DNA from 2 places in the Lactobacillus sp. XV13L genome. Region 2 is predicted to be linked to the other one. Evidence: predicted binding sites of a transcription regulator. Region 2 holds the regulator's gene; the other holds the start of a gene.
What was found. Region 2 encodes HrcA, which represses chaperone genes, less so after heat shock. Its sites were predicted from a motif close to TTAGCACTCNNNNNNNNNGAGTGCTAA; they were not measured.
Positions count from the first base shown of each region.

Region 1: a site for HrcA is predicted at 6,563-6,589, ahead of AC2JF6_RS04265 (Hsp20/alpha crystallin family protein). Genes of this name have one in related genera too.

Region 1 is NZ_JBWXGD010000005.1:17,488-32,722, forward strand. It holds gene AC2JF6_RS04240 (ABC transporter ATP-binding protein) at 1-1,474, shown strand, start outside; gene AC2JF6_RS04245 (ABC transporter permease) at 1,467-2,606, shown strand; gene AC2JF6_RS04250 (ABC transporter permease) at 2,606-3,562, shown strand; gene AC2JF6_RS04255 (nucleoside hydrolase) at 3,572-4,510, shown strand; gene AC2JF6_RS04260 (C1 family peptidase) at 4,581-5,897, opposite strand; gene AC2JF6_RS04265 (Hsp20/alpha crystallin family protein) at 6,037-6,459, opposite strand; gene greA (transcription elongation factor GreA) at 6,668-7,129, shown strand; gene AC2JF6_RS04275 (Y-family DNA polymerase) at 7,208-8,521, shown strand; gene AC2JF6_RS04280 (hypothetical protein) at 8,499-8,870, shown strand; gene AC2JF6_RS04285 (CPBP family glutamic-type intramembrane protease) at 8,958-9,620, shown strand; tRNA gene AC2JF6_RS04290 (tRNA-Gly) at 9,674-9,744, opposite strand; gene AC2JF6_RS04295 (SOS response-associated peptidase family protein) at 9,801-10,406, opposite strand; gene trpS (tryptophan--tRNA ligase) at 10,503-11,519, shown strand; gene AC2JF6_RS04305 (deoxycytidylate deaminase) at 11,531-12,010, shown strand; gene AC2JF6_RS04310 (TPM domain-containing protein) at 11,940-12,599, shown strand; M-box (ykoK) riboswitch at 12,656-12,819, shown strand; gene mgtA (magnesium-translocating P-type ATPase) at 12,906-15,235, shown strand, end outside.
Region 2 is NZ_JBWXGD010000001.1:244,736-259,970, forward strand. It holds gene recJ (single-stranded-DNA-specific exonuclease RecJ) at 1-317, opposite strand, end outside; gene lepA (translation elongation factor 4) at 371-2,209, opposite strand; gene dnaJ (molecular chaperone DnaJ) at 2,365-3,504, opposite strand; gene dnaK (molecular chaperone DnaK) at 3,579-5,444, opposite strand; gene grpE (nucleotide exchange factor GrpE) at 5,463-6,074, opposite strand; gene hrcA (heat-inducible transcriptional repressor HrcA) at 6,087-7,136, opposite strand; gene ribF (riboflavin biosynthesis protein RibF) at 7,269-8,201, opposite strand; gene truB (tRNA pseudouridine(55) synthase TruB) at 8,221-9,114, opposite strand; gene AC2JF6_RS01185 (ribosome-binding factor A) at 9,157-9,519, opposite strand; gene infB (translation initiation factor IF-2) at 9,538-12,183, opposite strand; gene AC2JF6_RS01195 (L7Ae/L30e/S12e/Gadd45 family ribosomal protein) at 12,188-12,499, opposite strand; gene rnpM (RNase P modulator RnpM) at 12,502-12,798, opposite strand; gene nusA (transcription termination factor NusA) at 12,839-14,098, opposite strand; gene rimP (ribosome maturation factor RimP) at 14,117-14,590, opposite strand; gene AC2JF6_RS01215 (PolC-type DNA polymerase III) at 14,696-15,235, opposite strand, start outside.

The DNA of each region.
Region 1 (15,235 bases), on a different contig from region 2:
GGCTAATGATGGCATTAACCTAACCTTGAAGCGGGGCGAAATTTTGGCGCTCCTCGGTGAAAATGGTGCCGGGAAGTCGACCCTAATGAGTATTTTGTCGGGGCTGATCACGCCGACAGCAGGGAAGATTAAGGTGCGCGGACAGGAAGTGGCCGTGAAAAACCCAACCGTTGCCAAAAATCTGGGGATTGGGATGGTGCACCAGCACTTCATGCTGATGGATTCCTTTACCGTTTTGGAAAATATTATCCTGGGCCACGAACCCGTTCGTGGTCCTAAACTGAATTTTAGCAAGGCCAAACAAGAAATTGACGCGCTGTCTAAACGCTACAACCTCAATGTTGATCCCATGAAAAAGGTGAGCGAGATCACGGTGGCGCAGCAGCAGCGGGTGGAGATTCTCAAGATCCTTTACCGGGGGGCCGACATCATGATCTTTGATGAGCCGACGGCGGTCTTGACCCCGCAGGAAATCACGGAGTTCATTGAAATCCTCAAGGGCCTGGCGCTTGAGGGCAAATCCATCATTCTGATCACCCACAAGCTGGAGGAAATCAAGCAGACGGCGGATGAGGTGACCGTTATCCGTGCCGGTAAAAGCGTGGGGACCTTTAATGTGGACGAGGTTAGCGATAATCGCCTGGCCGAGCTGATGGTTGGACGCCACGTCAACATGCGGCTGGACAAACCCGCTGCCCAAGTGGGCAAGACGATGCTCAGAGTTGACAACCTGCAGGCAAAAAACAGCCAGGGCGTTCAGACACTGAAGGGTCTGTCCTTTGACCTGCATGCCGGGGAAATTCTCGGCGTCGCTGGAATCGATGGCAATGGTCAGGACGAGCTTGTCCGGGCGCTGACCGGTTTGCAGCACGTTGATTCGGGCCGCGTCTTCATTGCTGGCCAGGACATGACCAATCAGAATGTCCGCAAGACTACGGAAAAGGGCGTTGCCCACATTCCTGCTGACCGGCAGAAGTATGGTTTGATATTGCCGTTTTCGGTTGCGGCCAACCTCAGCTTGCAGACTTACTACAAGGCGCCGTTTTCAAAGCATAATGTGATGCACCATGATGTCATCAACAAGTACGCTGACGATCTTATCAACAAATTTGATATACGAACAACAAGTAGCGGCGTACCGGTTGGGGAACTGTCCGGTGGGAACGAGCAGAAGGTAATCATTGCCCGCGAATTGAGCCGGGACAGCGACCTGATCATTGCCTTTCAACCGACCCGCGGGTTGGATGTTGGTGCGATTGAATACATTCACAAGCAGCTGCTGCTTGAACGCGCTAAGGGCAAGGCCATCCTGCTGGTTTCCTATGAACTGGATGAAATTATGCAGCTGTCGGATCGCATTATCGTTCTCCACGACGGCGACATCTCGGGTGAGGTGAAGCCAGAAGAAACGAGCGATGAGGAACTAGGCCTGCTGATGACGGGCTTCAAGAAAGAAGGCACAACTTTTGCTTAAGGTGACCCCCAAAATAAAGAAAATTTTAGTACCGCTGATCTCGATTGTGGCCGGCTTTTTGGTTGGTGCGCTGATCATGCTCGTGTGGAGCTATAACCCGGTTGACGCATACACGTCGATGTTTACTAGTGCCCTGGGCAATATGAACGGAATCGGGGAAACCATCCGTGAGGCCACGCCGCTGATTTTTACAGCCATCGGCTTCGCCATTGCCTCGAAGGCCGGCTTCTTCAACATTGGTCTGCCGGGCCAAGCGCAGGCAGGCTGGCTGGCATCCATCTGGATCGTGCTTGCCAACCCCGGCATGCCCAAGGTGCTGCTATTGCCGCTGGCGATTGTGGCCGGCGTCGTGGCCGGTGCCATTGTGGCGGGAATCGCGGGCTGGCTGCGCGCGCAATTTGGCACCAACGAAGTGATTACAACGATTATGATCAACTACATTGTCCTGTACGTTTGTCAGCACCTGACCCAGCAGGTGATGCCGGCTAGACTGCGCCTGGATATTGATACGACCAAGACGATTAGCGCCAATGGCAGCCTAAAGATTCCGTGGCTGAGCAAAATGTTTGGCGATTCGCGGATCAACGCCGGGATCTTCATTGCGGTCGTGGCGGTATTATTTTACTGGTACCTGATGAAAAAGACGACAACGGGCTTTGAAATTGAGGCCGTCGGCACTAACCCTTTCGCCAGTCGCTACGCCGGCATGTCGACTAAGAAAAACATCATGATCTCGATGCTTCTGTCCGGCGGATTTGCTGGGTTGGGCGGTGTTGTTCAGGGCCTGGGGACCTACCAGAACTACTTCACCCAGACCACCAGTCTCGACATCGGGTGGGACGGCTTGTCCGTTGCCCTTTTGGGCGGCGGCACCGCCCTCGGGATCCTGCTTGCGGCCGTCTTGTTTTCAATTTTAAAAATTGGGGGCCTGGGCATGCAGACCATCGCGGGGATTCCGTACGAAATAGTGTCCATTGTGATTGCGGCAATCATCTTCTTCGTCGCCATCCAGTACGTGATTGGACGGTTGTTTAAAAATAAGCAAACGGCTAAAAGCGCTGGCGAGAGCACAGACGCGGCTGCTGCAGAAACTGCCGCTGGACCCAAGACTAGTGAAGGAGGACAGGGCTAATGAACTTAATGACAATTTTACCCTTATTGGTCTCATCGACCTTTGTGTACTCGACGCCGCTGATTTTTACGGCTTTAGGCGGGGTATACAGTGAAAACGCGGGGATTACTAACATTGGTCTGGAGGGCATCATGACGATGGGCGCCTTTGCCTCAATTGTCTTCAACCTGACCTTTGCCTCGACCTTTGGTACCCTCACGCCCTGGCTCGGAACTATCGTTGGCGGGGTCACCGGCGTTTTCTTCGCCTTGCTTCATGCCGTGGCAACCATCAACTTTCACGCCGATCACATTATCAGCGGGACGGTGCTGAACTTGATGGCTCCACCTTTGGGCGTGTTTTTGATCAAGGCTATTTATGACAAGGGGCAAACGGAAAACATCAACCAGAGCTTTGGCTACTTCAGCTTTCCGGGGCTCGCCGATATTCCCGTCATCGGACCCATTTTCTTCAGGGACACGTCGGCCCCGGCTTGGGTGGCCATCATCCTTGCGCTTATCTTGTGGTGGGTGCTATACAAGACCCGCTTCGGCTTGCGCCTGCGTGCCTGCGGCGAAAACCCGCAGGCGGCGGACACGATGGGGGTCAACGTTTACGGTATGCGCTATGCGGGCGTGCTGATTTCCGGTTTTCTGGGCGGCATCGGCGGGGCCGTTTTTGCCGAGGCAATCTCGGGCAACTTCTCGGTTTCGACCATCGCGGGTCAGGGCTTCATGGCGCTGGCCGCAATGATCTTTGGCAAGTGGAACCCGCTCGGTGCGATGCTGGCCTCGCTGTTTTTTGGCTTTGCCCAGAGTCTGAGCATCATCGGCAACCAGCTGCCGTTTTTCAACCATATCCCAGCCGTCTACATGCAGATTGCACCGTACGTGCTCACCATTGTGATTCTGGTCCTGTTCTTCGGCAAGTCGGTGGCACCGGCTGCCGACGGGCAAAATTACGTTAAGTCTAAGTAGGAGAAAATAATGAAAGAAATTTACTTTAACCATGACGGCAATATCGACGACCTGGTGTCCTGCCTGCTCTTGCTGCAGGCTCCCGGTATCAAGCTCATCGGCATCAGTGCGATTGATGCGGACGGCTACGTTGATCCGGCCGTTGAAGTCTGCCGCAAATTGACCGACCGCTTTAACCTGCGCGGTGACCAGCTGGAAGTGGCCCGTTCGACTTCACGTGCGGTCAACCAGTTCCCGGAAGCTTGGCGCACGGGTTCCTATTCCTTCAATTACTTGCCGATGCTGAATGAAGCGGGGAAAATGATTACCAGGGAAGCGGCCAAGCCGGCGCACTTGGACATGGTTGACAAGATCAAGCACGCCGCCCACAAGGTCACGCTGATCATGACCGGTCCTTTGACAGACCTGGCCCGTGCTCTAGAAGTCGACCCCACCATTAGCGAAAACATTGAATGCCTTTACTGGATGGGGGGATCTCTTGATGGCCACGGCAACGTGGTTCAGGTTAACGCGGATGGTACCCAGGAGTGGAACGCCTTCTGGGACCCCTATGCGGTGGAACGCGTCCTGCAGGCAGATATCGCAATGCAGGTTGTGGGACTTGAAAGCAGCGAGGAGCTGCCCTTAACGGATGAAGTCAGAATGCACTGGGCCAGCCTGCGCAGGTATTTGGCCGTTGACCTGGTGGGCCAGGGCTATAGCCTGCTGGTCAACCCGCCGGTTCAGAGCGTCCAATTATACTTCTGGGATGTTTTGACGACCATCAGTGCGCTCTACCCGGAAGTGGTCCAGGCGGTGGCAACGCACAGGGTTAAGGTGATCACGACCGGTACAGCCGCAGGGCGTCTGGTTGATGATCCTAATGGTCATGAGGTAACCCTGGTGACCAAGGCCAACAAGGAAGAATTTTTCCGGAGGTTCGATGAGCTCCTCATGCGGACCAAGTAAGGGATTTAATTATACAAAAAAGACGAGGTTCGGGTTTGAACCTCGTTTTTTTGTTAGTTCTGAACTCAGTTTAAGCGAGTGAATCCCAGGCGGGCAGGTCTGTTACCGGACCCTCTGCCAGGGCTACTTGCTCAGGGGTCAGGTACTTCTTGTGGACAACAACCTCGTAGGTGTTGTCTTTGAACCAGTCGTTGGTCATGACGAAGAAACCCTTGTCACCGTTTTTCTCGCCCCAGGAATTTTCAACCTTCCACTGGCGAATGTGGCCCTGGTCCTCATCGACGCCGACTATCGTCATGGCGTGGGTGGAGGCACCGCTGCCCGTGCGCAGGCGGTCCGCCTTGGACATCTTGAGGTCGACCCCGTACAATTCGCTCATCTTGTATAATTCACTGTCCAGGTAGCCCTTCTTACGGTCGCTTTGTTCGCCGACATCATTGCCGAACCAGACGGCCTCGCCGTCCTTCAACTGGCTAACGGCGGCAGACTCCAGGTATTCCATCGGCACGTTAAGGAACTTGATCCGGTAGGAGCCCGCAACGTTGTCCTCAAACGGCAGCCCGTAGAGCTTGCCGTATTCATGGTCAGGGGCATTGGTCAAGACAACGTAGTCGTCGAAGTCGACGTCGCCCATATACTTGTGCAAGAATTCCAGTGGGGTCAGGTCCTTGTCCAGGTGGTAGTTCTTGTCGTCGTCGCGGTATTCCAGGTCAAACTTCTTCGGGGGTTCACCGACGGCAATGGCCGTCATCCGGTAGACCTCGCCCAGGAACTGTTCGCGCGCCTGCTTGATTTTTTCCTCTTCACCGTCCTGCTTCAACTTGCGCAAAACAAGGGCGTCCTTGTGCAGCTTGTCGGCCAGTGATTTGGCAAAGGCGCTGGTGTTGTTGGTGTTGGCATTCTCCGGCATTGCGTATGAAGGCACTACGCCGTACTTGGCAACCAGGGCTGCCGCCATGTGGAACTGACCGCCGTCTTCGCCGGCCCCCTCTAAGTGCGCCCTAACGGTGCGGGAGTCCAGTGGCTTGTCGGCCGTGTCCAAAATGTTGTCGTAGAAGATGTTTGCCCGTTCAATCTTGTCCCAGAAGAAGTTGTAGCTCTGCGAGAAGGTAAAGTTCTTAACGTGGTACTTTTGACCAAAATTGTGACGCAGAATATTGAGCGTGGCGAATTCCCAGCAGCGGCCCGATTGCAGCTGGTTGGTGACGTTTTCGGTGTCCAGTTCGGTTGAAAAGACCCTGGTTAATTCCCCCTGAACGCGTTCATTGTAGGCTGCCGCCTGAACGCCGCTTTTTTGGGCGGCGCGCGCAACGACCTGGTTCTGCGGGTTGGCATTGAACTTTTCTGCAAATTTTTCCAATTCTTGAACGGTAACTCTATGTCCCATAAATTGATCTCCTTTTTAATCTTTTTTTAAATTACTTTATATTTTAAGCCAAAACAAAAGCGAGTTCAATGGTTGAACTCGCTTTAGAGAATTATTTGTCTGGGCTGCTTAATTAAAAGCGCCCTCCATGCTATCCGCATTAGTCAATTTGGATTGAATTGTCGCCTGCGTTCGTGCTTTGCTTGGGCAGGGTAATAGTCAATACGCCGTTGTCATATTTTGCATGAATGTCGCTGGCAGCTACATCTGGCAGTCTGAAGCTGCGGGAGATGTGGCCTTCGCTCCGTTCACGGTGGATAATGCTGCCATCCTTTGACAGGTCCTTGAAGGCCTTTCTGGAGCCTGAGATGCTCAGAACGCCGTTATCGTAATTCACGTTAATCTTGTCCTTGTCCATCCCGGGCATGTCTACTTTGATTATGTATTCGTGGTCGTTTTCAACGACGTCTGACTGCATTAGTTTTGCTATTTCGTTATTGTTAAAAAGTTTACGCGGAAGATCAAACCAATCATTCATTGCATCAAATAAGTCATCGCGGTGATTCATCATTTCATTTGCCATAGTAAAAACTTCCTTTCAAATATGTTGTTGTAACGGAAGACTTTTCTTTCATTTCTTCCTTACACTGATTATTATAGTAGGCATACCGGAAAAAGGGAAACAATTAGCACTCTTTATTTTAGATTGCTAATTTTAAAAGCAGAACGTTGCTATAACAGTATTTTTAACTTGTGGATAATTTTTAGCATAAGTAACGGAGAGAATAATTATGGTTTACTACCAGAAGATGACGCCGGAAGGCTACCAAAAGATCAAGGCAGAAATTGCACGTTTAAAAAAAGACCGCCCGCGGCGAATTAAGATTCTGCAGGAGGCCCGTGCCCTTGGCGACTTGTCCGAGAACACGGAGTATACGGAGGCCAAGCGGGACCTCGGACACCTGCAGAGTCGCCTGCGCTACTTGGACAAGCAGCTGAAGTATGCCGAAGTAGTTGAAAAAACTGCGGACGGCAAGGTCAACCTGGGCAAGACCGTTACCCTGCAATTTGAAGGCGAAAAGGGGACCGAACGATACGTGGTGGTTGGACGGATGGAAGCAGATATTGCGGCGGGCAAAGTTGCGTTTGACTCGCCGCTGGGGCAGGCAATCATGAAAAAGCCTGCAGGCACACTGGTCCAGGTGGAGGCCCCGGCCGGTCGGTACGGCGTGATGATTGTTGCGATTGACTAAAAATGTTCTTGCTTATCCGAACTTGTGTTTGTATAATGAAGTTATCGAACAAACGTTTGAGATAGGAAGTGGACAGTAGTGTATGATTATCGGTATGAACCGCACCATGTAGTTTTCATGATTGACAACAAGTCGTTTTATGCCAGCTGCGAGGCACTCAGGCTGGGTCTCAATCCGATGAAGGCGGTGCTTGCGGTTGTTTCGCACCAGCCCAATACCAAAAACGGCTCGGGCTTGATCATGGCGGCCTCGCCCCTGGCTAAGAAGAAGTACGGCTTGACCAATGTGATGCGGGTGCGTGATTTGCCCAGCAAAAGGGAGGCCCCGGACCTGATCCTGGTTGAGCCCCACATGAATTTGTATATCAGGCGCAGCATGCAAGTCTTAGAGATTTTTCGGCAGTACGCAGCTGAAGAAGATATTCACGTCTATTCGATTGATGAGTCGATGATTGACATGACCAAGTCCTGGCACCTGTTTGGCGCAGATCCTTACCTGGTGGGCCGCCGAATCCAGGTGGAAATCAGAACCAAGCTTGGACTCTACACCACCTGCGGCATTGGCGAAAACCCACTGCTTGCCAAGCTGGCCATGGATATTTCCGCTAAGCACCGGAAGTCGATGATTGACTACTGGCACTATATTGACGTTCCCGACACAATTTGGCAGATTGCCAACCTGGAAGATGTCTGGGGCATCGGCAAGCGGACGGCGCAGCGCTTGCGCCGCCTGCACATCAGCAATATGTACGAATTGGCTCATACGGATCCCGCCCTTTTGCAAAAAGAGTTTGGCGTAATGGGGGCACAGCTATTTGCCATCAGCTGGGGCGTGGATCGCAGCGTCATAAGCGAAAAGTTTTTTCCAAAAATGAAAAATTACGGCAACTCGCAGATTTTGACAAGGGACTACACCGTTCAGCGCGAGATTGAAATCGTGCTGCGTGAAATTGGTGAGCAGGTTGCGGCCAGAATTCGGGCCCACAAGCTGCAGGCTGGCTGCATCAGCTTGTACGTTGGATTCTCCCAGTACCGCTCTGCGGGCGTTCGCAAGGGCTTCAGCGTCCAACGAAAAATTTGCCCCACCAATGATAGCGACCTGTTGGTCCAGGAGGTTTTGGCCCTTTTTCGTACGAATTGGCATGGTGAAGCCGTCCGGGCACTGGGAATCAGCTGCAGCCGCCTAGCGGCAGATAACTGTGAACAATTAACGCTTTTTGTGCAGCCGTGGCGCCAGCTGAAGAAGCGCACCGTGACGGCAACGGTGGACAAGATTCGACAAAAGTACGGCTTTACGAGCGTGGTTAAGGCATCCAGCCTGCTGGATGGCGCAACCGCCATTCGGCGCGCCAACCTGGTCGGTGGTCACAATGGCGGCAACGCCTATGAATGACTTTGACAAGATTGTGCTGGACTTTTTCAAAAATTACCAGGATCGAAAAATGAAGAAGTGGGTGGGCTTTTTCCTAAGCGATCATACGGTGGCGATTACCCGCGACGAGAAGCGGCGCGCCAGCAAGCATCCGCGCAAGCAGGCCATGTCTCCCGAAGAAATCAGCGTGCAGCTGCTCAAGGCATACGGCAACCACTGCTTGGTGCACCTGCAGGTCAAGGTGGTGGACGGTGATGATCAGTTGCCTGCAGATGTTGTGGGCTTTGTCAATGGCTATAGCGATGAGGGAATTGTCGTGGACGGACATAAAATTGCCCTGGAAGATATTAATCACATCGAAGTCGATTAGGAATTGCACGGCCTATCTTTTTCATAGCGTCTTTTTTTGCTATAATATGGAATTTGTAAGGCACAAAATGTAGATCGAGGTAATTCTGTGAACACACCGGCATCAAGAGACGGCAACTTAATTCGCTATATTTTTTATGTTATTGGATACTTAATGGCCGTTGGTGCATATAAGCTTGCCACCAAAAACGCACCGGGTCACGTCTGGGACCTCGTCTTATTTGCGACGATTTCCTTAATGGTTATCTTGTTCTACGTTTACCGCTTCAACCGGGAGCAACGGTATTTTGACCGCAGCTTCACGGGTTCATGGCTCAACTACTTTGGCACGATTGTAGCGTTAACTGTGGTGGTGACCGCACTGCGCATCAGCGTCTCCTGGATGCAGGCATATAGCAGGCTCAGCTTATACGGCTTTCAGGTGGCGTTCTTGCGGCATGAATCGGATAGCGGCTACTGGTTCTTGCTGCTTGCGGTGGGCGTTGTCCTGCCGGTTTTGCAGGAGTTTTTGGCCACCGGGTTTTTGTTCAACTACGCCTTCAGGCGCAGCACGTTGACGACCGCATTTTGGGGGATGCTTGCCTCGGGAATCCTGTTCAGCCTGCTCAACTGCCAGGGCTCGGTTGTCCTCTTAGCGATCGATGTTCTTTTCGGGGCGCTCTTTGCCTGGTCCTACCTCTACGCCCAGACACTGTGGATGCCCGTCTACCTGGCGGTGCTCAATGGCGTTCTTTTGGTGATTATGACGTAGAACCTGGACAAAATAAAAAAGGCGATGAAATTAATCATCGCCTTTTTTGCGTGAGCGGATAGCGTGAATCGAACCCGCATCTTCAGCTTGGGAAGCTAACGTTCTACCATTAAACTATACCCGCATTACTGAAATAGTTTACCATGTTTTTTGGTTAAATCCAAGCCCTGATTTTCACTTTTAGGTCCTGGCCGCAAGCTTGGCGACAGTCAGGTCAACGCGGCTGCGGTCAAGTAGCCGGGAAAAATCCTGAAACAGCCAGCGGCGCAGCTCGTCCGCTTCCAGCACCAGGGGCATGCGGTCGTGCACGGGCGCCATTATGCCGTTAGGCGCGGTCGTGGCCATTGCAAAGTGGCCTTCTTCGTAGATGCCGGCAATCAGGGTCAGGGGCGCGCCCGCATTGCTGAAGCTGAAGCGCTCATGGTAACGGCGGCCGTTGGCAGCCAGGTAAGTCTGCTGACCGCTTTCATAAAATTGCCGGGCAATAATAATGCAGCGTCTCCGGGCAAAGGATGCGTCCCACATTGAGGGTTTTTGCTCGAAGAACCGTTCAACGCGTGCGTTGAAGACAACGGCCTTATTGTTAACAGGACTAGGGTAGCCCCAGCTTTTCGGCGTCAGCAGCAGCTGCTGGCCCTGGTAGACCAGGACCGGGACCAGACCGCTGGGGAAAACATCCTGGTCCTGCGGCAGCGTTGATGCCGGCTCGCTCAGTGGCAGGTTGAGGTCGGTAGTTAAGTATTTTTTGATTTCTGCCAGACGCGGCAGCTGAAACTGGTTGCACATTTTTTCCTCCGTGTTTAATCATTGCGTGATTTTTGGTAGAATTGACTATGATTATTGCATTAAAGCAGGTTTTGACTTTCAAGGAAGGTAGATACGATGAAAAAGAAAATTATCCTCACGGGCGACCGGCCAACGGGGAAGCTGCACGTGGGCCACTACATTGGTTCTTTGAAGAATCGGGTTAAGCTGCAGAACGCGGGCGACTACCAGTCCTACATTATGATTGCCGACACGCAGGCCCTGACCGATAATGCGCGCAACCCCGAAAAGATTAAAAACAGTCTGGTGCAGGTGGCGCTTGACTACCTGGCCGTCGGCATCGACCCGCAGGTTTCGACCATCTTCGTGCAGTCGCAGATTCCGGCCCTGTTTGAACTCACGGCCTACTACATGGACCTCGTGACGGTCAGCCGCCTGGAGCGCAACCCAACCGTCAAGGCCGAAATCAAACAGAAGAATTTTAACGACTCGATTCCGGTGGGCTTTTTGAATTACCCGGTGTCCCAGGCGGCCGACATTACCGCCTTCAAGGCGACACTCGTGCCCGTTGGGGACGACCAGGAGCCGATGCTCGAGCAGACCCGTGAAATTGTGCGCACGTTCAACCGCGTCTACCACAAGGACGTGCTGGTTGAACCCGAAGGCTACTTCCCCAGCAAGGGCGAGGGCCGCTTACCGGGTCTTGACGGCAACGCCAAGATGTCCAAGTCCCTAGGTAATGCCATCTACCTGGCCGACGATGCCGCGACCGTTCAAAAGAAGATCATGTCGATGTATACTGACCCGGGCCACGTTCACGTGGAGGATCCGGGCAAGGTCGAGGGCAACACGGTCTTCACCTACCTTGATATTTTTGCTCCCGATAAGGATAAGGTAGCAGAAATGAAGGAAGAATACCAAAAAGGCGGCTTGGGCGACGTCAAGCTCAAGCGCTACCTGAATAAGGTGATGGAAGAAGAACTGGCCCCGATTCGCGCCCGCCGCGCCCGTTACGAACAAAACCTGGACGAGGTCTACGAGATGCTGCAGGAGGGGTCGCAAAGGGCCAACCGTGTGGCCGCCCAAACCCTGGCTGAGGTGCGGGATGCAATCGGATTGAATTACTTTGACTAAGAGGCAAAAAAATGCGTAAGCGGATTCCTTGGAAGCAGTATTTTATGATGCAGGCGCTGGTTATCGCCCAGCGCTCAACCTGTGATCGGGCCTTGGTGGGTAATGTTTTGGTCAAGGACAACCGGATTATCGGGACGGGCTACAACGGGTCCGTGTCGGGTGCACCGCACTGTGATGACGTCGGCCACCAGATTGTTGACGGGCACTGCGTGCGGACGATTCACTCGGAGATGAACTCGCTGATTCAGTGTGCGAAGAACGGCGTTTCAACCGATCACACCGAGATTTATGTGACGCACTTTCCCTGTTATAATTGTGCCAAGGCACTTGTTCAGGCCGGTGTGGAGAAGGTCAACTATTACTTTGATTATCATGATAGTCCGCTGGCAATAGCGCTTTTTAAAGATTGTGGGGTTCCCTATGAGCAAATTAAAATCAACCGTGAATACGTGGAAGAGTTGGCGCGCAAGCTGGAAGACGCTGAGAATTAAAGTGGTCGGGCTCCTTGCACTGGCAGGCGCCTTCTGCACCCTGACGGGCTTTACCAACCCCAACGTGAAGGACAACAGCCACCTCTTGGAGCGCGAGACCAGCAAGTTGATCCTGGCCAAAAACGACCGGTACATGCAGACCGGCGAGCAGCCGCGAATTATCGTTCAGACCGTTAACCGCGTTAGCCACTTGACACCCCCCAAACTGGGCAAGTACAAGCACACGGTCTTCATCGTGGTGGGCTCGAAAAACAAGCGGCGCAACGTGCAGATTTACTCCAGCAAGGACCTGCACGGCGCGTTTACGGCGGATGTGCGAGGTAATATCATCCGCGCGCAGTCAGACCAGTTGCGCTCCAGCAGCAAGAAAGAGTTCAATAAGGGGCTGCGTTTTGTTTTCAGGGCGTGCGCGACCACGATTGACCAGCAGTACCATTATTCGCTTGATAAGTATGACCTGACGAGCGCGGAACGCAGCAAGATTGAACACCCGCGCCGGGTTGCCCTGCCGATTGCGCTTGCCCTTGTGTTGGTCTTGGGCGGCCTGGTCTATTTTTTCAAGAACAATCTGCACCTAAAAAACAGGTAAAAAGGGTTGACTTAATTGCTTGTTGTGTATTACACTCACAATGCAAATCAAATAAACAAATGAACTGTTAGGTGAGACTCCTACGTGAACATATGCTATCGCTCAGAAACATCCAGAGATGCCAACGAGTTAAATAGTTACCGTCGAATTAAGGCGGTAACCAGATAGCTGGCATGTGCTTACGTCACGTAGTGTTAAAGCTGAACGACGAGTATTAATGATACCTAGTTTAAAAGGGGTCGCTAACGGTGTTAGGCGGTCCCTTTTTAGTTTGTTTGCGTTTTTAGAAGAGAAGGAGTGGAAACGATGCTGAGAAAACCAAACGAAACAGTCGCAAACAAAGACTTGGAATTGGTTAAGGCCATTGCCAAGGAAAGCAGGTCAGAGACGCTCGCCCGCCTACACGCGAGCAGCGACGGCTTGACTAGCGCGCAGGCCGACCAGAACCGGGAGGAATTTGGCGCAAATACGATTGCATCTGGCAAGCACAACTCAAAGCTACGTTTTTTGACCGAGGCATTTATTACGCCCTTTACGCTGGTTTTGCTGGCCCTCGCCACCCTGTCCTTGTTTACCGATTACATTTTTGTGCCGGCCGGCGAAAAGGATATCAGCACGGTTGCAATTATGCTCACGATGGTCTTCATTTCGGGCATTACCAGTTTTATCCAGAACATCAAGTCCTCGAATGCAGTCAATTCGCTACTGCAGATGGTCTCGGTAACAACCGATATTATCCGCGACGGTAAGGACGAGGAGATCGATACGAGCCAGGTCGTTGTAGGCGACGTGATTCGCTTGGCAGCCGGCGACATGGTGCCGGCCGACATGAGGCTACTCGTTAGCAAGGACCTCTTCTGTTCATCCAGTTCGCTCAACGGCGAATCGAACCCGATTGAAAAAATTGCAACGAGAAGGCCTAAAATCGGGCAGGACCGCGACTACTTGGACTACCCGAATATACTGTACGAGGGAACGACGATTGTTTCCGGTTCGGGGCTCGGTGTGGTCTTTGCAACTGGTGAACGAACGATGTTTGGTAAGTTGGCGCATGATATTGCTCACAATGACGTTAAGAATACCGCCTTCGACGTTGGTATCAAGAATGTATCCCGGCTTCTGATCATTATGACGCTCATCATCGCACCACTTGTTTTAATCATCAACGGCCTGACTAAAGGTGACTGGATCAACGCCCTGATTTTTTCAATTGCGACGGCGGTCGGGTTGACGCCGGAAATGCTGCCGGTAATCGTGACGACGAATCTGGTCAAGGGCTCGATTGAGATGTCCAAAAAAGGCACAATCGTCAAAAAGATGAACTCGATTCAGAACTTTGGCTCGGCCGATATCCTCTGCACAGACAAGACGGGCACATTGACGCAAGACAAGGTTGTCCTGGAGCGGCACTATGACTTGAACCTGCGCGAAAACCAGCAGATACTGGAAATGGGCTACCTCAATTCATACTACCAGACGGGGATGAAGAATCTGATCGACAAGGCCATCATTGAGGCTGCGGGCAACGAGCTCGACATTAATGAGATTCAACGGGACTACAACAAGATCGACGAGATTCCGTTTGACTTTTCTAGGCGGCGGATGAGCGTCGTCGTGGCAAACTCTGACCTCAAGCACGGCGAGCACCTGCTGGTAACAAAGGGCGCATCCGAAGAAATGATGGCCGTCGCCACTAGAATCGAGGCTGACGGCCAGATCCTGCCACTGACGCCGGAACGCAAGCAGAAGGTCATGGAAAAGGTCAACAACATGAACGATGACGGCCTGCGCGTAATCATGCTGGGCTACAAGCGCAACCCCGCGCCCGTGGGCGAATTTTCTGTCAAGGATGAAAACGACCTGATTCTCTGCGGCTTCCTGGCCTTTCTGGATCCGCCCAAGGAGAGTGCCAAGGCTGCCCTTGCCCGCCTTAAGGGCGACGGCATCTCCGTTAAGATTCTGACCGGCGATAACGAGGCGGTCACGCGGACGGTTGGCCTGCAGGTCGGCCTAAACGTCGACACGGTCTATTCCGGCGCCGACCTGGAGGGCAAAAACCCCGCGGAACTGGCCAAGATGGTTGAGGAGTGCAACATCTTCGTTAAGCTTTCACCCGAGGACAAGACGCGGATCATCAACCTGCTAAAGAAAAACGGGCACACGGTTGCCTACATGGGCGATGGCATTAACGACGCGCCCGCAATGAAGGCAGCCGACGTTTCGATTTCCGTGGACACGGCGGTCGACATCGCCAAGGAATCGGCGGACATCATCCTGCTGCACAAGGACCTGAACGTGCTGGAGACCGGGGTCAGGATTGGCCGCAAGGTCTTCGGCAACACGATGAAGTACATCAAGATTACGCTGTCGTCGAATTTCGGCAACATCCTGTCAATCCTGGTCGCATCGTCGTTTCTGCCGTTTTTGCCGATGCTGCCGCTGCAGCTGCTTGTTTTGGACCTGCTCTACGGGACGAGCTGCTTGTCGCTGCCGTTTGACGAGATGTCCGCTGACTACCTGAAGGAGCCGCGGAGCTGGTCAACCAAAAAGCTGCCGAAGTTCATGTTTTACTTTGGTCCGACGTCCTCTGTCTTTGACATTCTGACCTTCGGCATTTTGTACTTCATAGTCTGCCC
Region 2 (15,235 bases):
TGCACATCCGCGCCTAAAATGCCCAGGGTCTCAACCATAATCGTCGTGGCCGTGATTCCATCGGCATCGTAGTCACCGTAGACGGTGATTTTTTCGCCGTTGTCAATCGCCTTGTTGATCCGTTCTACCGCCTTGGCCATGTCATGCATCAGCAAGGGGTCCGCCAGGTCATTTTCCGTGGCATTGAACCAGAAGTCGAGCTTTTCATGAGTATCAATCCCGCGCAAAGAAAACAACTTAGCCGCAAGCGGGCTAAGTTGGTATTCAGCGGCCAGTTCGGGTGCTAGCGCACTGCTAGTGCGCTTTTTCCATTCAATCATCTAATAGTTAAAACCCTTTTCTAAACTTTGCAGCTTCAAAATAACATCCCCTAGTTCGCATTGAGGTCATCATCGTTCATCTTCAAAACGGCCATGAAAGCATCCTGTGGAACTTCGACGCGACCGACCGCCTTCATCCTTTTTTTGCCCCGTTTCTGCTTTTCAAGCAGCTTTGCGCGCCGGTCGGGGTCCCCCGTATGAATCTTCCACGTAACGTCCTTGCGGTAGGGTTTGACCGTTGCCCGCGAAATAATTTTGGCCCCAATTGCGCCTTGAATGTCGACCTCGAAGTTCTGCCGCGGTATCAGCTTCTTGAGCATCGACGTCATTTGCCGTGCGCGTTTCTGCGCCTCATCGCGGTGGGCAATGAAGCTTAGGGCATCGATTGCCTGCTTGTTCAAGAGGATATCGATTTTGACCAGGTCGGTCGCACGGTAGCCGGTAATCTCGTAGTCAAGCGATGCGTAGCCCTTGGTCGAGGACTTGAGGTCATCGAAAAAGTCATAGATGATTTCGGCCAGTGGCATGTCATAAATGACGTTAACGCGGTACTTGTCCAGGTAATCCATCGTGACAAACTCGCCGCGCTTACGCTGGCACAGTTCCATCACCGGACCAACGAAGTCGTTTGGAACCATCACCTCGGCCTTGACGTAAGGCTCTTGGACCTCCTTGTACTCGCCCGCCGTGGGCAGGTCAGACGGATTATCGATTACATTGGTCGAGCCGTCGTTCATGATCGCATGGTAGTCAACTGACGGTGCCGTCATAATCAGGTCAAGGTCAAATTCCTGCTCCAAGCGCTCCTGAACCACGTCCATGTGCAGCAGTCCCAAAAAACCGCAGCGGAAGCCAAAGCCCAGGGCCGTTGACGTCTCCGGTTCAAACTCCAGTGCAGCGTCGTTCAGCTGCAATTTTTGCAGGGCTTCTTTCAAATCATCGTACTTGGAATTATCGACCGGATACATCCCCGAGTATACCATCGGTGGAATCTGACGGTAGCCCGGCAGCGGCTCAGCCGTCGGATTCGCAGCCGCAGTAATCGTGTCACCGACCCGCGTTTCCCGCACAGACTTGATGTTGGCCGTAACGTAGCCCACGTCTCCGGCAATGAGGATATCCTTTTTCACCGTTTGCGGGCTCAGAACGCCAACCTCGGTTACCTCGTAGTCCTTGCCCGTGTTCATGATGCGAATGCGGTCACCGGGCCTAACCGTGCCGTCTTCGATCCGCACGGACAGAACAACCCCGCGGTAGTCATCGTACTTGGAATCAAAGATCAGGGCCTTCAGGGGCGCCTCCAGGTCGCCGCGTGGTGCCGGCACGTTTTTGACGATGTATTCCAGCAGTTCGGCAATGCCCTGGCCCGTCTTGCCGGAAACCTCTGCCGCGTCCGTGGCGTCTATTCCCAGCATCTCCGTAATTTCTTCCTTGGCTTTCTCCGGGTCCGCCGACGGCAGGTCAATCTTGTTGATTACGGGCAGGATCTCCAGGTCGTTGTCAATCGCTAAATAAGTGTTGGCCAGTGTTTGGGCCTGAACGCCCTGCGAAGCATCAACCACCAGGAGCGCGCCCTCACAGGCCGCAAGCGAACGTGAAACCTCGTAGGAAAAATCCACGTGTCCCGGCGTGTCGATCAGGTGAAAAATGTAATCCTCGCCATCCTGGGCATGGTACTTGATCTCAACCGAGTTCATCTTGATCGTGATCCCGCGCTGACGCTCAAGCGGCATGTCATCCAGCATTTGGTTCTTGAGCTGGCGTTCCGAAACCGTATCGGTCAGTTCCAGAATCCGGTCGGCAATCGTCGACTTGCCGTGGTCAATGTGGGCCACGATGGAAAAGTTGCGGATATGTTTTTGGTAGTCTTGTAGTTTTTTAATGTCCATAAATTATTTGCACCCTCTGCTAATTACCTTCCATTATAACAAACTCACATCATGGATAAAATTAAATTGGCTGTTTCTTATCGTTCTCACCCAAGCGCTTATCCAAAAAAAGAACTAGCTCCGAATAATTGTTAAGAGCTAGTTCTTTTGCTTAATTACTGCAGCTTTTCCTTCAGTCGTTCAAAGAAACCCTTTTCCTGCGGCGAAATCGAACCGCCACCGGCCTTGACAAAGTCGACCAGGGCTTTCTTTTGCTCCTCGTTGATGGACTTCGGTATCTGGACGTCAACGGTTGTTATCTGGTCGCCAGAGCCGTTGCCACGTATATAGGGTACGCCCTCGCCGTGCAGGGTAAACTTCTTGTTGGGCTGGGTGCCGGCGGGGATCTTCAGCTTCTGCTCGCCGTGCACCGTCTTAACCATGATTTCATCCCCCAGCGTGGCCTGGGCAAAGGAGATCGGCACAGTAGTATAGATCGTTGTCCCGCTGCGCTCAAAGTCTTTTGATGGCTTGATGCGATAACTAATATACAAGTCACCGTAAGGACCACCATTCTTGCCGGCCTCGCCCTGACCCTCGTAGCGCAGCTGCTGACCGTTATCAATACCAGCTGGGATATTAACCTCGATCGTGTTCTTGCCTTGAACTACGCCGTCGCCGTGACAGGTCTGGCACGGGTGTTCAATGATGACGCCGCGACCATGACACTTATCACAGACGGTTTGCCGGCGCACAACGCCAATCAGCGACTGCTGGGTAATCGTCATGTAGCCCGTGCCGTTGCACTTGTCACAAGTGATTGGGTGCGTGCCCTTTTCGGCACCGTTGCCGCCACACGTCGGACAGGTTTCGCTGCGCGTATATGAAATCTGGGTTTTTTTGCCGTTAATGGCATCCATAAATTCAATTGTCAAGGTATAGTCAAGGTCCTGCCCGCGCGTTGGGGCAGTTGGATTAGCCCGGCGCTGTGCGCTGCCTGCTGCACCACCGAAGAAGTCGTTGAAGATGTCGCCGAAGTCGCCGAAACCGCCAAAATCGCTATAGCCCTGGCCGCCTCCGCCAAAGCCCTGGCCGTTAACACCGGCTGCACCAAATTGGTCATACTGGGCCCGTTTCTTTTGGTCATGGAGCACTTCATAGGCCTCATTGATTTTTTTGTACTTTTCTTCAGCACCCGGTTCATGGTTGATGTCTGGGTGGTATTTTTTTGCTAATTTACGGTAAGCAGAGTTAATTTCTTTATCACTGGCATTGCGATCAACACCGAGCACACCATAATAATCTTCCTGTGCCATCTAAAAGCTCCTTACTTTCCAAAAGAAAAGAACTACTTTGCGGCAGTTCTTTTCTGATTTATTCAATTATAAACCTATTGCTTATCTGGGTCTACCTTATGGAACTCACCGTCGCCAGCCGCACCATTGTTTGCATCGCCGCCTTCGGTGCCCGGTTTCTGGGGACCTGCCTGCGGTCCGCCTTGACCCTGGGCACCTTGAGCGCCACCATTTGCCTGGTATAGCTTGACGGCTAGGTCCTGGGCAACCTTAGACAATTCATCCTTCTTGGTCTTCATTTCGTCCAAGTTGTTGTCCTTTTGCGCCTTCTTCAAAGCGTCAAGGGCTTCTTGAACCTTCTTGGTATCATCTTCCGATACCTTGCCCTTAACGTCCTTGAGCGTTTTTTCCGTGGAGAAGATTAACTGGTCAACTTCATTGCGCAAGTCGACTTCTTCCTTCTTCTTCTTGTCCTCTTCGGCGTGTTCTTCGGCCTCTTTTTGCATCTTCTGAATTTCTTCATCAGACAAACCGGATGAACTCTTGATCGTGATCTTCTGTTCCTTGCCTGTCCCCATGTCCTTGGCAGAAACGTTGACGATACCGTTCTTATCAATATCGAAGGTAACCTGAATTTGCGGGACGCCGCGTGGAGCAGCAGGAATATCCGTCAGTTCAAAGCGGCCCAGCGTCTTGTCGTCCGCTGCCATTGGGCGTTCACCCTGCAAAACGTGCACGTCAACGGCGGGCTGGTTGTCGGCCGCGGTCGAGAAGATTTGACTCTTAGAGGTTGGAATGGTCGTGTTCTTTTCGATTAACTTGGTGAAGACGCCGCCCATGGTTTCAATCCCCAGGGAAAGGGGCGTAACATCGAGCAGAACAACGTCTTTAACGTCGCCGGAGATAACGCCGCCCTGGATTGCCGCACCCAACGCAACGGCTTCATCAGGGTTGATTGAGTGGTCAGGCTCCTTGCCAGCCCACTTCTTAACCGCTTCTTGCACCGCTGGAATACGGGTTGAACCACCATTTAAAATCACCTTGTCAATGTCATTAACGGTGAGGTCGGCATCTTTTAGCGCATTGTCAAATGGAATCTTGGTCTTGTCGACTAAGTCAGCCGTCAATTCTTCAAACTTGGCCCGCGTTAAGTCTGCTTCTAGGTGCAGCGGTCCTGCTTCGCCAGCAGAAATAAACGGAAGCGAAATATGAGTCGACGACACGCCAGACAAGTCCTTCTTGGCCTTTTCAGCGGCATCCTTCAACCGCTGCATTGCCATCTTGTCCTTGGATAAATCAACGCTGTTTTCATCCTTGAAGTTCTTGACCAGCCAGGCAATAATCTTGTCATCAAAGTCATCACCGCCAAGGTGCGTATCACCGTTGGTAGATAAAACTTGGAAGACCCCATCGCCCAACTGCAAAACAGAAACATCGAAGGTGCCGCCGCCGAGGTCATAGACCAGAACTTTTTCATCTTCGGCATCCTTGTCAAGACCATAGGCCAGTGAAGAAGCAGTCGGCTCGTTGATGATCCGTTTAACTTCCAGGCCCGCAATCTTGCCGGCATCCTTGGTGGCCTGACGTTGCGCATCGTTGAAGTAAGCGGGAACCGTAATTACTGCCTCAGTGACCTTTTCGCCCAGGTAGTCCTCAGCAAATTTCTTGATGTACTGCAGGATCATCGCTGAAATTTCTTGCGGCGTGTAGGTCTTATCACCAAACTTAACCTTGTAATCGGTCTCGCCCATGTGGCGCTTGATTGATGAAATCGTGTTCGGATTAGTGATTGCTTGCCGCTTGGCAACTTCACCAACCTGAATTTCGCCATCTTTAAAAGCAACTACTGACGGAGTAGTCCGATTTCCTTCCGGATTGGTAATAATTTTAGGTTCTTTTCCTTCCAGAACAGCAACTGCTGAGTTGGTAGTTCCGAGGTCAATTCCGATAACTTTTGACATTGTTTAACTTCCTTTCACTTACTGTGCAACAACGACCATTGCTGGTCTTAAAGTGCGATCCTTATAACGGTAGCCCTTTTGCAGGACCTGGACAACGTGATCCTTTTGATCATCATTCTCAGCCCCAACCGTTTGCACGGCCTGGTGCAGCGTCGGATCAAACTTGACGCCTTCCGCTTCAATCTCGCTGATTCCGTGGTCCTTCATGGCTTTGACAAGTGCGTCGAGCGTCATCTGAACCCCCTTCTTGAGCTGCTTTGAGGCTTCGTCATCGACCTTAGTGGCCAGTGCGCGCTCCAAGTTGTCCATTGCGGGCAAAATATCCTTTGCCAAAGACTGCGATTCATACTTGATCAGCTGCGCGCGTTCATTGTTATAACGGTTTTGCATATTTTGCATCTCAGCTTGACTGCGCAGGAACTTGTCTTCGAGGTCCCGGTTGTCAGCCTGTAGTGCAACCAGCTTAGCGGCAGAGTCTTCTTTCTGAGCCCCTGCGTCTTTCAGCTTGCCGGAATTTGCTCCGGCAGCTGATTCATTTTTGCCTGCATCTTTTTTCTTGGATGCCGCTTCAGAAGATTCGGTTTTATCCTTCTTTAGTTTTTTTTCTTTAGGAAATTTTTCCTTACTCACGGCTAACCTCCTTTATTTAAACCGACCGTAATACTCCAGCAGCTTCTTGGCCAATTCGTTTCTGAAATATTCCAGAAGGCCAATCACCTGCGAATACGGCATATTGTTCGGGCCGAGCAGCGCGATCACGCCCTTGCCGTGCGAGCCAACGCTGTATTCTGCCGTTAGCAGACTGTAATCCTTCAGCAAGTCATTGGACAATTCCGAACCCAGGCTAACCTGAACTGGATAATGGCCGATGCTTGTGCCGCTAGGTTGGTCCATTAAACTTGAGATCAAGTCGTTGTGGTCAATCAGTTCATACAGCGACCGCAGGCTCGCGACGTCGCTCATTGAAGCGGTATTCAATAGGTTGAGCTGTCCGTCAACGTACATCTGCTCGCTGGCAGCATCGTTAATCACGTCCTCAACCAGATCAAGCAGCTCGCCCGCGTGATGACTGCTGAGCTTCTTGCCCAGGCCGCGGTTAAGCAGTGCCGGCGTTACCTTGCTGAGCGTTTTGCCCACCAACTCGTCGTTAATCATTCGGACAGCCTTCTCAACCTCATCGCCGTGAACGTTGTGCGGCAGACTGTAGACCTGGTTATGGACATTGCCGTCACTTGTCACCAGAATCGCCATAATCTGCCGGCTAAACAGCGGGACAATGCGGAAGCCCGTGATGGTCAAGTTGCTGCTTTCCGGTCCCTCCGCAAAGGCCGTATAGTTGGTCAAGTCTGACAGAATCTTGGCTGCCTCCTGCACAATTTCATTTACCTGGTGAAACGGCTGGTCTAGCTGGTTCACGATTCGCTGGTAGACGGATGACGGAATCTGTAGGGGTTCAACCAGGTTATCGAGGTAATAGCGGTAACCGTCCGTTGACGGCACGCGCCCACTCGACAAGTGGGTCTTCTCAATCAGTCCCTTGTCTTCCAAAACAGCCATCTCATTGCGGACGGTTGCGCTTGAAACCTTAATCGGCAACTGCTTCATCACGGTCTTGGAGCCGACTGGATCATTGGTCTGCGTAAAATCATTAATAATTGTTTTTAAAATTAGTTCTTGACGTTCGGTCAACATAAGTATCGCCCTCACTTTTAGCACTCATTGCTGTTAGGTGCTAACAACTATTATGATACTAGTATTTAGCAGAATGTCAAGTCGAGTGCTAATTTTTTTGCAATAAAATTAACCCGCGCTGCACATAAAAAACTATTTCTGCCGGGCAAAGTAGTCCTTGATCTCGGCCTCGTCCTGCGCCATCCGTTTTTTTAATTCAGCCAGGCCCGCAAACTTAATCTCGCCGCGGGTATACTTATACCACTTGATAATCATTTCTTGATCGTATGCCTCTTCATCAAAGCCAAAGAGGTTTGATTCAATGTAGATTTTTTTGCCATTGTGAATGGTAACGTTGTAGCCCACGCTGGTCATCGAGTCGTACCACCTGCCGCCAATCTTGGTTCTCGTGGCGTAAACCCCGACCTTGGGCACGACCTTGTTCTCGCTCCAGACCAGATTTGCGGTCGGATAGCCCAACTTGTGGCCGTTGCGCAAGCCGTGCCCGACGGTGCCCGACATCACGTAGGGTTCACCCAGAAGTTCTGCCGCCAGCGCCATGTTGCCCGCACTAATTGCCTTTTTAATTTCGGTCGAACCGATTTTCTGCCCCTCATAAGACTGTTTCGGAACATCAATAATCTTAAAGCGGCCGCGGGCAAAGCGCGGAAAGTTGGTCATGTTGGCAACGTCCCGCGGTCCGTACGTATAGTCAAAGCCCGCCACAACGGTGTCTGCGTGGAGCTTGATGATGATCTCATCGACAAATTCCTGCGCGGTCAGCCTGCTGAAACGGTCGTTAAAGTGCATCACCAGCAGGTAGTCTACCCCCAGCGCACGCATTTTGTAGGCCTTTTCTGGCAGGCTGTCAATGTAGGACACGTCGGCATTCTGGTACACCTCTTTAGGGTGCCGGTCAAAGGTCATTACCATCAGCGGCAGGCTGCTTTTTCTCGCCGCCATTTGTGCCAGCTTAATCAGCTGCTGGTGGCCGCGGTGAACGCCGTCAAAAAAGCCGAGGGCCAAAACGGTTTTGTCCGGGATTAAGTTTTCTTCTACCGGATAAGTTAAATGGATAATTTGCACGATAAAGCCTTCATTTCACCTAATTATTTTGTAAAAGCATTAAATAGGGGCGATACTGGGTATCATCTTTTTGATATATTGCCTTAACCCTTTTATTGTACCGTAATGCAACCCATTTTGCATTTGTTTCCAGGGAGATTGCCGCCCCATTTTGCACCTTGAGCCACTGGTTTTCCGGTAGGTCCACCTGCGGGTAATCCGCAAAAAAAGCATCGATGGGCTGAATAAGAGCAGCCGCCCTGCTCGGATCGCTGACAATTTCATCCAGCTTGACCGCCTGGTGAACATCAAAGCCGGCACTCGCCGTGCGCCTCAGGCTGGCCATAACGGCTGGCACGCCTAATTTTGCACCCAGATCGTTAACAAGCGAGCGCACATAGGTGCCCTTGCTGCACTCGATCTTAAAGCCAAAGGTTTCCCGGCATACCTGCCGATCCAACGTGGGGTTCCCGCTTAAATCATAAGAAAAAACCCGCACGGTCCTTTGCGGCCGTTCAACCGCGATCCCAGCCCGGGCATACTCATACAAGTGTTTGCCGTTGACCCGCACGGCCGAATATATTGGCGGGACCTGTACGATGGAGCCGGTGAAGGCCTGCATGGCCGTCTGAATCGTGCTGGCACTAATTAGGTCCGTTATTTCCTCTTTCGCCAGCACCTTGCCGCTCAGGTCGTAGCTGTCGGTTGCTAGTCCCAGGACGCCTGTGCCCTCGTACTTCTTGTTACGCGTGTGCATAAGCTCGATCAGTTTAGTCGCCTGCCCGATTGCAATCGGCAAGACGCCCGTCACATCAGGGTCGAGTGTCCCTGCATGGCCAATTTTTTTAATGTGCAGTGCACGCCGCAGTTTGTATACGACGTCGCTGCTCGTCATGCCCTTGTCCTTATCGATTACTAAAATTCCGTTTATCATCATTGCCCCCGCCGACTAAAAAAGCGCCGTTTGGCGCTTTAACTAATTGTTTCGCTCCGTGTCCTGCTTTTTGAGGTCAGCAATCAAGCGATCAATTTTACTACCATATTTGACTGAGTTATCGCGCTTGAAAATCAGCTCGGGAACCTTGTAGACGGTCAAAACCTGTCCCAGCAGGTGGCGCATCATTCCCTTGGCTTTTTCCAAACCAGCAGCGGTTTCCTCTTCTTTTTGCGGATCTTCGGAAAGAATGCTGTAATAAATGGTCGCATAAGACAAGTCATTGGTACATTCAACCGCCGTGATTGTGACGTCATCAACGCGTGGATCACGAATATTCTTCCGCAAAATCTTAGTCAGTTCACGGAGGATCTCTCCTTCAACACGACCTATTCTGTGCTTCATCGTTTCCTCCTAGCAAAACTACTTAGGCTGAACTTCCTGCTTTTCAACGGCTTCGAGTTCGTCGCCAATCTTGATATCATTGTAGCCTTCAATCGTCAGCCCACAGTCAAAGCCCTGCTTAACCATCTTGACGTCGTCCTTGAAGCGCTTGAGTGAAGCCACCTTGCCGGTGTAAATCACGACGCCATCGCGGATGAGGTTGACTTCCGAATCACGGGAAACGTAGCCAGAGTCAACGAAGGCACCGGCAATCGTTCCGACCTTTGAAACCTTCCAGGTTTCACGGACGGTCATGTTGCCAACAACCTTATCTTCATAAGTAGGCTCGAGCATCCCCTGCATGGCGGCCTTAACGTCGTCGATGGCCTTGTAAATAATGCTGTAGAGGCGGATGTCGACGCCGTCGGACTCGGCCTGTGACCTGGCCGTTGCGGTTGGACGAACGTTGAATCCGATGATGAAACCATTAGAGGCCCCAGCAAGGGTGACGTCCGAATCATTAACCGCACCGACACCGGCGTGGACGATGTTGACCCGCACGCCCTCAACCTCAATCTTTTCAAGCGATTGCTGCAGTGCTTCGACAGAACCCTGGACGTCAGCCTTCAAAACGATGTCGACTTCCTTCATGTTTTCCTTCTTCATCGTGTCAAACAGGTTGTCCAAGGTAACGTGCTGAACGTTCTCACGCGCGTGCACGAGGGCCTGTTCGGCTCTTTGCTCACCGATGGTACGGGCGGTCTTCTCGTCGTCGAAGACAACGAGCTTGTCGGCCGACTCCGGAACATCGTTCAATCCGGTGATTTCAACCGGCATCGATGGCGTCGCCTTCTCAATCTGGCGACCGCGGTCGTTGGTCATGACCCGGACGCGCCCGAAGCGGTTGCCGACAACAATCGGATCACCGGTATGCAGCGTGCCCTGCTGAATTAGCAGGTCGGCAACGGGACCACGTCCCCTTGACAGACGGGCCTCAATAACAGTACCGATTGCCTTTTGTTCAGGGTCAGCCCTGAGTTCCATCACGTCGGCCTGCAGCAGAATCATCTGCAGCAGCTCGTCAACATTTTCGCCCGTCTTAGCGGAGATATTGACAAAAATCGTGTCGCCACCGTAATTTTCCGGGATAAGGTTATACTTCATCAGCTGCTCGGTGACGTGTTCCGGGTTGGCACCAGGAACATCCATCTTGTTAATCGCAACAATGATTGGAACGTGCGCACTTTTGGCGTGGTCAATAGCTTCAATTGTTTGAGGCATGACCCCGTCATCAGCAGCAACAACCAGGACAACAATATCCGTGATCTCAGCTCCACGCTCACGCATGTTTGAGAACGCGGCGTGACCCGGCGTATCCAAAAAGGTGATCGGCTTGTTGTCGATTCTAACCTGGTAGGCACCAATCTTCTGCGTGATACCGCCGGCTTCGTGGGCCGAAACGTGCGTGTGACGCAGACGGTCAAGCAACGTGGTCTTACCGTGGTCGACGTGACCCATAATCGTGACCACTGGTGGCCGCTTAACCTGCTTCTTGGATTCCTTTGAGGCTCCCATGCGCTTGTCGTACAGGTTGTCAATGTCGGACAGGTCCTCGTGGACCTTTTCTTCAGAATTGATGCCGTATTCCGCCGCAATCAGTTCAATCGCATCCTTGTCCAGCGATTGGTTCTGGTTCGTCATCACGCCCAGCATGAAGAGTTTCTTAACGATTTCAGCCGGTTCACGGTGCAGCAGCTTGCCGAGGTCCTGCGCGTTCATCCCCACTTCATAAACCAGGGTCTCTGGCAACGGACGCTCTTTTCTCTGTGTTGGCTGCTTCTTAGGAGCCTGCTCAAATTGATGCTTCTTGTTCTTCCGCTTGCGCTTGGGATAATTATTGTTGCCGCCATACGTTTGGTTTCTGCCCTTGCGGCCAGGCTTGCCCGAATTGCGGGTATAGCCGTTGCCCCGGCGTTTTTCTTCCTTAGCCGGTTCAGGTCCGCCCGCAGCTTTCACGCCCTGTGGCTTGCCCGTGTGCGCAGCAGTCGAGCCCTGGTTCTGCTTCAACCGGGCCGGTGACGGCTTGATAATCTTGGGACCGGCCACTTGGGAGGCTGTGCTTTCAGTCCTGGCAACCTTCTTAACGGTATTTGGTGCGGGTGCTTTTTTAACGTTCTCCGCTTCTTTGCCGGCTTGAGGTTTTGCCACATCCTTGCTTAAGTTCTTGGCGGGCACTTCAGCCTGACGAATCGCCGTATGTTCTTCAACGCGCTGCTTCTGCTTCAACTGCTTAAGCAAGTCTTGCGTAGCCGGCTTGGGCGTACTCTTTTGTGAACCTTGGTTAGCGCGGCGGCCCGAATGGTCCTGGCTCTGCGAGCGGTTGTTTATGCGCCGGTTCCTGCGGCGACCGTTATTTTTGCTGCCGGAAGCATCCTCCCGCTTTTTCTCGTTTTTCCGGATTGAGTTGACGGAAATTTTGATTTTTCCGCCTTTTTTTGCGGAACTTTCTTGTTTTTGGGCAGGAGCGGGGCTGCTAAAACTTCCCTTTAGCTGATTCACTTGTGAATCTTCTAGTGATGACATATGGTTCTTAACATCGAACCCAAGATCTTTCGCCTTGGTGACCACAACTTTATTTTCGATGCCTAACTCTTTTGCGATTTCATAAATTCTTTTCTTAGCCATCCAATCACACTCCTTCATTAACCTTTTGTACTAATGCTTTGCAAAAGCCGGCATCGGTAATACCCAACACCTTGCGCTTTTTGCCAACTGCATGCGAAATTTCGCTGCCGCTAAAGGCGGAAATGACCGTAATATCATTCTGCTCAGCAACTCTTGCGACTTTTTCACGTGTATCCGCGTGACTGTCATTAGCCAAAACAACTACCTTAACTTTTTGTGCCTTGAGGCCGATAAGGACCGTCTCAAGCCCCGTAACCAGCTTCCCGGCCCGCTGGGCAAGTCCCAGCAGATTCAAAGCTTTCTGTCTATTTTGCAAATCTATTTATCACCAAATAATTCTTTCCTTGCCTTTTGATGGTCGACGTAGGCATATAATTCCTCGTAAAAACTTGCGGGGATATTTGCGCCCAGGCTCCGTTCAAGCACGCCTTTTTTCTGGGCCTGCTTTATTTTGTCCGGGTCAAGTGAAACATATGCGCCGCGCCCGGGCTTTTTGCCCGTAGAATCAACGGCAACATTCTTTTCCTTGTCGACCACAATGCGAACCAATTCCTTCTTCGGCTGCATGGTATCAGTCAACAGGTCTTTCCGCATTGGAATTTTTCTTTTTTTCAAAAGAACTCACCCCTTGCCACATTCTTCGTCAGTGCTTACGCTATTCAACTGTCTCTTCACCGTCGGTACTCCCAACAGCATCCGCTTCGGCCGCAGCATCATCGCCAGCAGCTTCTCCGTTTTCTTCAGCGACCAGGTCCGAATCTTCCTCTTCCACAGAAGACTCATTCGAATCATCCGCAGCGGTTTCCGCGTCTATTTCCGCGCTCTGAATGGCCTCTTCATTTTCCTCATCGGCTTCATCGGCGCCCTCGTTAACAAATTCAACTTCAGACTCCGGCCTGATGTCAATCTTGTAGCCGGTCAGGCGCGCCGCCAGACGAACATTCTGGCCCTTCTTGCCGATCGCCAGCGACAGCTGGTAATCCGGAACAATCACCAGGGCACTCTTTTCGTCCTCCTCGTCACCGAACTGAACGGCAATGACCTCTGCGGGATTGAGCGCATTGGCAATGAAGTCCGACGGGTCTTCTTCATATTTAACAACGTCGATGTTTTCGCCGTCAAGTTCGTTGACCACATTCTGCACGCGCGCACCGCGTTGACCCACACAAGTACCGACCGGATCAATGTTCGGGTCGTTTGACTTAACCGCAATCTTCGTCCGGTCACCGGCCTCGCGTGCGATTGAGACGATCTCGACCGTCCCGTCGTAAATCTCCGGCACTTCCTGCTCAAACAGGCGCTTAACCATGTCCGGGGCGGTTCGTGACACCGTGATCTGCGCACCCTTGGCGTCGGAACCAACGTGCGTCACAAGCACGCGGACTTGGTCCTGCGGGTTGTAGTTTTCGTGCGGCATCTGGTCATTACGCGGCATTACCGCTTCAACATTACCAATTTTAACATAAACGAAGCGATTATCGCGCCTCTCAACCGTCCCGGTAATCAGTTCGTCCTCATATTGCGAATATTCATCGATAATATGATTCCGTTCTGCTTCCCGCAAGTGCTGCATGATGACCTGCTTGGCGGTCTGGGCGGCAATGCGCCCAAAATTCTTCGGTGCCACGTCAAAGCGGATCTTGTCGCCCAGCTCGTAAGCCTTGTTGATGGCAAGAGCATCCTTCAGGCTTATTTCCAAGCGGTCATCGTGGACCTCCTCGACGACAACCTTTTCGCTCATCATCTTGAAGTTGCCCCTGCGTTCGTCGAATTCAACCACAACGTTCGTTGCCTGGTTGTAATTCTTTTTATAAGCAGCGATAAGTGCAGCCTCAATCGCTTCCACGATCACATCTTGCTTGATACCCTTAGTTTCTTCTAAAGTCGCAAACGCCTCTAGCATTTCTTTCGACATAACTTTTAATCGGCCTTTCTAAAATTCAATTGCAAAACGAATGTTTGCAACCAGTTTACGGGGAATAGTTATTACCTTCCGCCTTGTTTTGATCTTGATTTCCAACGAAATTTCGTCTTCGTCGTACGCTTTGAGCGTCCCCTCGAATTCCTTTTCACCCGCAACTTTTTGGTAAAGGCCGACGTGAACGTAATTGTTCAGCGCCTTCTGCCAATCCTTCGCGGTCTTAACCGGGCGTTCGACACCGGGCGAGGAAACCTCAAGAACGTAGGGGGTCGGAAACGGATCCGGTTCGATTTCGTCGAGCTTGGTCGAAATCAATTCGCTTAAACCCGCAATCTCATCCATATCAATCCCGTTTTCACGGTCTACGTATATCCTTAAATAGTCCTGCCCCTTTTCCTTTACGTATTCAATATCCACCAATTCGTCGTTGCGCGACGCAATAATTGGCTTAATCTCTGCAAGAACAAAATCTTTAACTTTCGCCAAGTACTTTCCTCCGTAATAAAAAGAGTGAGCAGAAATTGCTCACTCCGAATCATTATTCGAACTTATATATGAAGTATACCACAATTATATTAATACTGCAAAATTTTAAAAGAGCGAAAGTTGGTTCTGGTCGGGCATCCCCGTCAAAACCTCGTTTTCCTCGAGGTAATTCATAATTGTCTGCGACACCTTGCCCCTGTTTGCCAGGTCCTCTTTCGACAAGAATTTTTGCTCGGTCCGGGCGGCCACAATCTGCTTGGCCGCGTTGATACCAAGCCCGGGGACAGCGTTGAAGGGCGCCAAAATGGTGTGCTGGTCAATAATCTTGAAGTTAGTGGCCTCGGAGTTATTGAGATCAACCATCTTGATCTTGATGCCGCGTTCAAGACACTCGTTGGCAATTTCCAGAACCGTCAATAGGCCCTTGTCCTTGGCGGAAGCATCGTTACCCTTGTTTTGGATGTCTGCCATCGCCTTTTTGACCGTGTTCTTGCCGTGGCTCATTGCCACCAGGTCAAAGAGGTCGGCACGCACGGAAAAATACGCGGCGTAGTAGATTTCCGGGTAATAAACCTTGAACCAGGCGATACGCAGGGCCATGAGAATGTAGGCCGTCGCGTGGGCCTTCGGGAACATGTACTTGAT